DNA from 4 places in the Erythrobacter sp. S267 genome. Region 4 is predicted to be linked to each of the others. Evidence: predicted binding sites of a transcription regulator. Region 4 holds the regulator's gene; each other region holds the start of a gene.
The links. The regulator LexA, encoded in region 4, represses DNA repair genes until DNA is damaged. The targets are predictions, from matches to a motif close to GTTCCNCNCTTGTTCT.
Positions count from the first base shown of each region.

Region 1: AC0V6X_RS08695 (deoxyguanosinetriphosphate triphosphohydrolase) is a predicted target of LexA. The motif match lies at 1,225-1,240, and genes of this name have one in related genera.
Region 2: AC0V6X_RS03355 (S24 family peptidase) is a predicted target of LexA. The motif match lies at 1,206-1,221, and genes of this name have one in related genera.
Region 3: recA (recombinase RecA) is a predicted target of LexA. The motif match lies at 766-781, and genes of this name have one in related genera.

Region 1 is NZ_CP200298.1:1,842,285-1,844,484, reverse strand. Features, by position in the region: gene AC0V6X_RS08705 (alpha/beta fold hydrolase) at 1-164, shown strand, start outside; gene AC0V6X_RS08700 (aspartate/glutamate racemase family protein) at 234-944, shown strand; gene AC0V6X_RS08695 (deoxyguanosinetriphosphate triphosphohydrolase) at 1,278-2,200, shown strand, end outside.
Region 2 is NZ_CP200298.1:760,993-763,192, forward strand. Features, by position in the region: gene AC0V6X_RS03340 (aldehyde dehydrogenase family protein) at 1-309, shown strand, start outside; gene AC0V6X_RS03345 (hypothetical protein) at 424-858, opposite strand; gene AC0V6X_RS03350 (hypothetical protein) at 848-1,126, opposite strand; gene AC0V6X_RS03355 (S24 family peptidase) at 1,294-1,971, shown strand; gene AC0V6X_RS03360 (hypothetical protein) at 2,026-2,200, shown strand, end outside.
Region 3 is NZ_CP200298.1:932,816-935,015, forward strand. Features, by position in the region: gene AC0V6X_RS04265 (response regulator) at 1-741, shown strand, start outside; gene recA (recombinase RecA) at 891-1,955, shown strand.
Region 4 is NZ_CP200298.1:1,177,364-1,179,563, reverse strand. Features, by position in the region: gene AC0V6X_RS05450 (molybdopterin molybdotransferase MoeA) at 1-315, shown strand, start outside; gene AC0V6X_RS05445 (hypothetical protein) at 257-517, shown strand; gene lexA (transcriptional repressor LexA) at 727-1,416, shown strand; gene AC0V6X_RS05435 (ComEC/Rec2 family competence protein) at 1,447-2,200, opposite strand, start outside.

The DNA.
Region 1 (2,200 bases), 660 kb from region 4:
GCGCCACCTGGTATGCCGAGCAACTGCCCAACGACACGTCGATAATGTACGAAGGCGTGGCGCACCTGCCTATGGAGGAAGTGCCGCAAGTCTCTGTGGCGGACTTTGAAGAGTGGGTCGTTAAGCAGGTGGTAACTAACCAAGCTTCTGAAGAAACACCGTAAAACCCACCCTATGGACGCATAGCCACCTTCGTCGCTACACCCTTGTGCAGCGCAGTATAGAATCGAGGAATGGCTTTGCGGAAACTGGGATTGATCGGTGGGATGAGTTGGGTCTCCACCGGCATGTATTACGACCGGATCAACCGCATCGTACAACGCCGCGCCGCGCCCATGGCGTCAGCGCCAATGCTGATTGAGAGCCTCGATTTCTGCCAGCTCTTCGCCTTGAAAGAGGAGAAGGACTGGCAGCGCGCCAGCACGATTCTGTCAGAAAGCGCCAAACGGCTGGAAGGCGCGGGGGCGGAAGGCCTGATTATCGGCGCGAATTCGATGCACAAACTGTACGACGATGTCGCCGCGACAGTGGGGATTCCCATCCTTCACATCGCCGAATATGTGGGCAAGGCTCTGAAAAGAGAAGGCTTTAAGAGTGCGGCTCTGATCGGCACTCGAAATGTCATGACCGAAAGCTTCTATCGCAAGCGTTTGGTCGCCCACGGGATCGATTTGCTGCCACCCAATATGGTCAACGTCGAAACGCTCGACCGGATCATCTATGATGAGCTGATGGTCGGTAAAGTGACCCGCGATGCAGAGCGCGCGATGAAGACCATCATCACCAACAAGGCGCAGGAAGGCGCGGATTCCATCGTGCTCGCCTGCACCGAGCTGGAGTTGGTGGTTGATGTCGATGCGAACGTCTTGCCGGTGTTTGACTCCACTCGGATCCATTGTGAGGCGGCTGCGGACTGGATTCTTGAGCAAGAGCTGGTGAATTAGTCCACATTTCACCTCTGAAGAACCACGCCTTGCCGCAATGCAACAAGTGTTTACGTGCATTTGCCAAGTGGTAAGCCTAGTTGCGCCGCTGAATTTGTCAGTGATAAATGATAGACAAATTCCGGGTCCTTCGGGTCGCTCCGAATGACCCAAGAGCTTTTCGGCTCTTGGGGCCGCTTACCACCCCCCATTGCACCCGGTAGGCGGCCCCTTTTTTCTGGCCCCTTTTGCCCTCCCTTTTTCGGTCCCACCCATTCGCTTTTCCGCAGCGCACTGCCGGGTTGCTCTTCTGTTCCCGTTGAGCGCTCCCTCGCTGTCACCTAAGCCGATGGCGTGACCACTCGCGCCACCTATGCTGCTGACCCCGACGCCCATGGCGGCCGCGAGTTCGGCGGTGCGCGCCGAGCTGGCAGGTCAGCGAGTGACCAGACGCCCGATGAAACAAGGGGACCGCGTAGCGATTTCCAGCGCGACCGCGACCGGATCATCCACTCGATGAGCTTTCGGCGGTTAAAGTCGAAGACGCAGGTCTTTATTGCGCCAGACGGTGATCACTACCGCACCCGCCTCACGCACAGCCTCGAAGTCGCGCAGATCGGCCGCGTACTGGCGCGCGGATTGGGGTTGGACGAGGATCTGACAGAGGCTCTGTGTCTTGCCCATGACCTGGGCCATCCTCCATTTGGCCATGCGGGTGAGGCGGCCTTGTCCGAGGCAATGATGCGCCATGGCGGCTTTTGCCACAACGCCCAGGCTTTGCGCACAGTGATGCGGTTGGAGAGTCCCTATCCCGAGCATGAGGGGCTGAACCTCACTTGGGATCTGCTCGAAGGGTTGGCGAAGCATAACGGCCCGGTTGCCGCCCCCAATTGGGCGCTGGCAGAACTGGATGCGGGCTTCCCGCTGGATCTTGAAACTTGGCCCTCTCTCGAAGCGCAGATCGCGGCGGTTTCGGACGATATCGCCTATGACAATCACGACATTGACGATGGCCTGCGAGCCGGCTTCCTGGACCTCGATGACCTGCTGCAACTGGATTTCCTCGCAGATCAGTGGCGGGCGGTCGAAAAACGCTTTCCTCACGCGCCAAAGGATCGCTTGCTTCGAGAGCTGATTCGCGATCAGATCGGTCTGATGGTAAATGACGTGCTTGAGCATTCGCGCAAAAGCGCCGCCGGGTTCGTCTCGGTTGCGGAAATTCGCGGAGCGGGGCGGCAATTGGCGGGCTTCTCGCCCGAAATGCAGGAACACGAACG
Region 2 (2,200 bases), 420 kb from region 4:
ATCTCAACGAACGAAGTCTTTGGCCCAGTCGTCTGTGTCTATTCCTATGACGACGTTGACGCCGCGATTGCACAAGCGAACTCGCTCGACGTGGCGTTTCAGGCGGCGGTCTTCACCAACGATCTAGCCGCCACGATGCACGCCTATCGCGGGTTGGATGCAAGCGCGATCATGGTCAACGACCACTCCGCCTTTCGCACTGACTGGATGCCCTTTGCCGGGCTTCGCCAATCAGGCCACGGGGTCGGAGGTATACCCTACACCTGCCATGAAATGACCATCGAGAAAATGATTGTGATTAATTCCTGAGGTTTGGGCGGACCCATCCGGGCCCGCCTCCTCGGCGCTATTCCTTCGCTTCGCTACGGGCACCTGCGGACGCGCAGTCGCGCTTTGATTGCCATGGCCAAGAGGCGAGCATCATCAACTCTCCTCCAACAACAGCAGCACCGCGGTCACCACCATGCGTTCATCAGCGCCAAATTGGTGGTCGACTTCCTTGATCGTCGCATCGGCGACCAGCTGGCCGGGGATGGTGAATTCGTGCTCGGGCAGCTCGGCGATGAAGTCTTCACCTGCTTCCACCGCTTGCGCTCCGTTAAAGTCCAGCATCACCTCATGGCGCGTCCCGGAAAAGGTGATGGAGGTCCAGGTGGTCTCTTCATGGGTAAGCAGATCGGCCTGACCCTCTGCCAGCATCAACAGCGCCTCACGCACCCGGTCTGACGTTGTGCGGCGCGGGCGATAGCGGCGCGCGACGGGGCGCGCTTTGGGCGTGTCGGTACGCGAAGACGCATCAGCGGACTTGGTTTCAAACCGCGCGGCAGGGGCGGCGAGCAGGGTCGGATCATACAGCATAGGAATAGGCCTTCGTTTCAAAAGTGCTGGGAGTGTTGGCAGAGCGATTGGAGGCGTTGGCGGTGGCCTCGGCGTGGGCCTGCGCGCGGGCCTGCGCGGCGGCATATTGGTCCATCCATTGAACCGTGCGTTCGGTCGTCGCGGTCCGGGGCACGCGGCCCATGCGCAGGTCGAGAACAAAGCGCGGATCGCCTGCCGCTAGCCTCCCGAACTTGGTCGCGGCCATGTCATGTTGGCGCAGGAACTTCTCGACTTTCTGGAGCAGCATTTATGTGATCCCTTCTCGTGTTGAGGCCAGAATTAGCCAAAGTCACAAGAGCCATTGCCTGCACCGCGAATCGCTCAATGTTCCATTTATGTTCCATGCGAAATCCTACTTGTCTAGGAAAAATCTTTCGTGTAGGAATTGAAATAGGAAATCAGAAGGAGTGCGCCGTGGACGAGATCGCTTTGGACGCGCGGAAACGCTTGCTTGAATTGTCGCAGGAGCGTGGGGCGAGCCTCGCTTCGCTCTCGGAATTGCTGGGGCGGAATGCGAGTTACCTCCAGCAATTTATCCGCAAGGGCTCTCCCCGGAAGCTGGAGGAGGGCGACCGTCGGACGCTGGCGGAATTCTTCGGCGTGGAGGAAGCGGAGCTGGGCGGTCCGGCGGGATCGATTCCGCGATCAAAGGAAAAATCCTACACACCCTCCCGGGTGGACGCGCAAGAGGAGTGGGTCGAAGTCGCCCGCCTCAACATCGGCGCCTCAGCCGGTCCCGGTGCACTGCCCGACAGCGAAGCCGCCTTCGACGCGTTTCGTTTCTCGCGACGCTGGCTTGCCGAGCAGGGGCTGGAGGGCGCGCAACTCTCCGCCATCCAGGTCGAGGGGGACTCGATGGAGCCGCTGCTCAACAATGGCGACGAAATCCTCATCGACCGCGCCCCGCGCACCTTTCGCGACGGCGTCCATGTTATCCGCCTGGGCGACACCCTGATGGTCAAACGCGTGGCGCAAGCCGGAGCAGGGCGCTTCTCCCTGCTGAGCCAAAACCTCGCCTATCCGCCGGTGGATGTGGACGCGGGCGAGATGGAGGTGATTGGCCGAGTCGTTTGGAAGGGGGGACGGATTTAAGCGCGATTTAAGACATTTAGAGTAAGACCATGCCTCTGATCGAGAGGGGCGCTCATGCTACGGTTCTTAACCAACCACACCGAATTCTGCGTGATGTTCGTCATCGTGCTTTTTGCCGTGCGCAAGCTGACCGGCGCGAGTGTGCCCGCAATTTCCTACGCGACAATCGCCTGGGCGGTGGTCATCATCTGGACCACCGAGTTTCCTTTCTGGCCTCTCGGCGAAACGC
Region 3 (2,200 bases), 240 kb from region 4:
CTGACCCGCTCGATCGGAGCCAGCCAGGTGGTTAAGCTCGGCTCGGAAGTCCTGCCGCCGGCGGATTACACTGTCCTTATTGTCGAGGATAATGGCGGCGGCATCCCGACCGAAGTACTGCCCAAACTGTTTGAACCCTTTTTCACGACCAAGGAGCTGGGCAAGGGCACCGGCCTCGGCCTCTCCACCGCCTACGGTATCGTCAAGCAATCGGGCGGCTTCATCTTTGCGGACAATGTGAGTGATGCAAATGGCCGGCCCAAGGGCGCTCGCTTCACGATCTACTTCCCGGTCCACAAGGGCGAGACGCCGCGCCGCGCTGAGCCTGAGGTTGAAGAGGCCTCGTCAGACTGGTCAGTCGGCGGGCGTATCCTGCTGGTCGAGGACGAAGACATGGTCCGCGCCGTCGCCGAGCGGGCTCTGTCGCGCGCAGGCTACCAAATCGTCGCCTGCGCAGACGGGGAAGAGGGGCTTGCCGCGATCAAAGCGGACGAAGATTTCGATATCGTGGTGAGCGATGTCGTCATGCCGGGAATGGACGGCCCCGCCATGGTCCGTGCCATTCGTGAGCTTCATCCCGACATCCCTGTGCTGTTCATGTCCGGCTATGCCGAAGAATCGCTGCGCAAGGATATCGACGTGCCCAACATGCATTTCCTGGCCAAACCGTTCAGCGTTGCCGCCATCAGCGACAAGGTTGGAACAGTCATGCGCAGCGCAAAGCACTCAAAAGACGCATAAAACCGCCTTCTGGAAAAAAGTTTTGTTCCGCTCTTGTTCTAATGGAACAAATGGGATACAAAATGTCCAACAGGGGGCGACATCGGGGTCTCTCCAGTAGCTGGTTAAAACTCGATAACCGGCTCTATGCTTTAGAAGGAGCGCATGCGATGGCTACTCAATTGAAGCTGGTAGAGAAGGAAAAAGGCGTGGACCGTCAAAAGGCACTTGATGCCGCTCTTGCACAGATTGATCGGGCGTTTGGTAAAGGCTCGGCGATGAAACTCGGCTCGAAAGAGGCGATGGAGGTCGAAGCCATTTCGACCGGTTCGCTGGGGCTGGACATTGCGCTTGGAATTGGCGGCCTGCCCAAAGGCCGCGTGATTGAGGTTTATGGCCCGGAAAGCTCAGGCAAAACGACTCTGGCGCTGCATGTCATTGCAGAGGCTCAGAAAGCGGGCGGCACGGCGGCTTTCGTCGATGCAGAGCACGCGCTTGACCCGGTCTATGCGAAAAAGCTGGGCGTCGACATCGATGAACTGATCGTCTCGCAGCCTGACACGGGTGAGCAGGCGCTTGAGATCACCGACACTCTGGTTCGCTCCAATGCGGTTGACGTGCTGGTGGTGGACTCGGTGGCGGCTCTGGTGCCGCGCGCTGAGATTGAAGGCGAAATGGGCGACTCGCATGTGGGCCTCCAGGCGCGCCTGATGTCGCAGTCGCTGCGTAAGCTCACCGGCTCGATCAACCGTTCGAAGTGCATGGTGATCTTCATCAACCAGCTGCGCATGAAGATCGGCGTGATGTACGGCAACCCAGAGACGACGACGGGCGGTAACGCGCTTAAGTTCTACGCCTCGGTTCGCTTGGACATTCGCCGCACCGGCCAGATCAAGGACCGCGATGAAGTGATCGGCAACTCGACCCGCGTCAAAGTGGTCAAGAACAAGGTCGCCCCGCCGTTCAAACAGGTCGAATTCGACATCATGTATGGTCAGGGGATCTCCAAAAACGGAGAGATTCTCGACCTTGGTGTCAAAGCGGGCATCGTTGAGAAATCGGGCAGCTGGTATTCCTATGACAGCGTGCGGATCGGGCAGGGGCGTGAGAACGCCAAGACCTACCTGAAAGAAAACCCCGAAGTTTGCGACAAGTTGGAAGCCGCCATTCGCGGTAAAACCGATGAGGTCGCCGAGGAGATGATGACAGGGCCGGACGCGGACCCCGAAGACTGATCCTCAAGCGGGCGCTCTGCCGCGCGACAAGCGTCATAGGTGGAGCACTACAAGAGCGGGTTTCTCCCGCCGCCCGGAAACACGGAATGCCGGCGTGGACCCATCCTTTCCCCGAGGAATACGGTTCGCGCCGGTTTTTCGTTGGGGTTTTTCGTTGGGTTTCGGCGTTTGCGGATGTTGCTTCGCCGGTTGGCACCCGATGAGGCGGGCCGCTCTGCAACATCGATCAAACGAATATCACTTAC
Region 4 (2,200 bases):
CTGGCTCAAGCAGAGGATTGCGACATCCTCATCACCTCTGGAGGGGCGTCAGTCGGCGACCACGATCTTATACAGGCCGCCTTGCGCGACTGGGGCGCGGAGATCGCTTTCTGGAAGGTCGCGATCAAACCGGGCAAACCATTGATGGTGGCTCAAAGACAGACGGAGCGCGGCAAGCAGGTGATCCTCGGCCTACCCGGTAATCCGGTGTCGAGCTTTGTCACCTGCTTCCTCTTTGCCCTACCTTTGCTGCGTCGTGCTTTGGGGATGGGCAAGAACGAATCCCCTCCCCCGATTTCGCAAGGCCCGCACTGATGCACCACTTCCGGCAACAGGGCCGCGCCGCGCATTCTTGAGAGGCTGGTTTGGCGGGCACCGAGTGATCCCACTGGCTTCCAAGGACTCCAGCGCCTTGCGGGAGCTCGCAGAGGCAAACTGCTTGATTGTGCGGGACGAAAACTCTGGCCCGCTCGAAGAATGGGAGCCGGTTACGGTTCTTCCATTCCTAAACGCCTGAATTGCGCGGTTTTGACGGTTTCACCGGCTTGACTTGACGGATCAAGTTGCCTACTTGTTCCACATTCGTTCACCATACGGTGCGCGGGCAGCGTTCTGAAATGCACCTCACATGTTCCCAAATGGAGGTGCCTCTGGGGGCGCGTTGAGATTCGGCACTTAGGGGCGTTCTCACGCCGCTTGATATGTGCGCCTTAACGGAGTTTGCCCATGTTGACGGCAAAGCAACACGAATTGGTCCGCTTCATTCAGCAGCGGCTTGAAGAAACCGGCATCTCGCCGAGCTTTGAAGAAATGAAGGAAGCGCTCGACCTGAAGAGCAAGTCGGGCGTCCACCGCTTGATCTCTGCGCTCGAGGAGCGAGGCTTTATCCGGCGTCTGCCCAACCGGGCGCGCGCGCTTGAAGTGATCAAGATGCCAGAGGATTCAACGCCTGCTCCGCGCAGCGTGGCTCCGGCGAATGATCCAATGGCTTCGACAGTTGCCTCTGCGCCGCCTGTGCCCGCAGCGGCCAATGACGTGATCGAGATCCCGCTTCATGGACGGATTGCGGCAGGTGCGCCGATTGAAGCGCTCGAGGGGCAGAGCTCCCTGCCGGTTCCGGCAGCGTTGCTTGGGCCGGGAGAACATTATGCTCTCGAAGTTTCGGGCGATTCCATGATCGAAGCGGGCATTTTCGATGGCGATTTCGCGCTCGTGCGTCGGACTGACACTGCCCGCGATGGCGAAATTGTCGTGGCGCTTGTCCGCGATGAGGAGGCCACTCTCAAATACCTGCACAAGGACGGCGCGTTGGTGCGGCTTGATCCCGCCAATGCATCTCACGACCCGCAGGTCTATGGCTCCGACGAGGTAAAGGTCCAAGGCAAGCTTGCAGGCCTGCTTCGTCGCTATCACTGATTTAAGGTGAGCGCGGGGTCTTAAGGGGTGTCAGTCCCCTTCCCCGCGCCACCAACCATGCTCCCCTTGCGATGCGGCGACAGTAGTGACCTCTCCATCAGCAAGGTTGAGAGCAAGACCGCCGGTCTCAAGCAGCATGTTGCGATCCGCCTTCAGCCAGCGTGGCTGACATGAACGAGGCAGGAAACGATCGGCCACGACAATGTCAGCGCGCTCACAGGCAGCGGCAAGGGAGCGTTCTTCGATCAATTCTCGGTTGCGCGCCAGCAGGAGCGACCAGTCTCGTCCTCCGCGGTTCAAGACGATGGTGCAGAATTCAGGCGAGCATTGAGCTCCCTGCCACTCTGCAAGCGGGATAGGCTCACTGGTAACGCTGGCCAGTTCCAGCAGATTATCGCGCGAATAGGATGAGCGGCTATCGCGCAACGACAGCAAACGGCTCGATCCGTCGGGGCCCGCAATTGTGATACCGACATGGCGTCCTTCACGCCCAATCAACACGTCAGGGATTGGAGTGGAGAGCAACATTGCAGAAGCAACCGCCCATGGGACAAATCCCAGCAGTCGGGCGCCGCCCTTCCAAAGGGCCACCCACAGCCCTCCAGCGGCGAACAGGGCAATAGCGAGCCAACTCATTTGCGGCATCAACTTGGTTGCTCCAGGTTGCGATGATGTGAACCGCGCAATGCCAAGCAACAAGTTGAGAGAGCCCTCAGCTACCCACCAAAATGGCGCTCCCAGTCCCAAAAGGTCGAACACCAGTCCAAGCGCAATGGCTGGCATG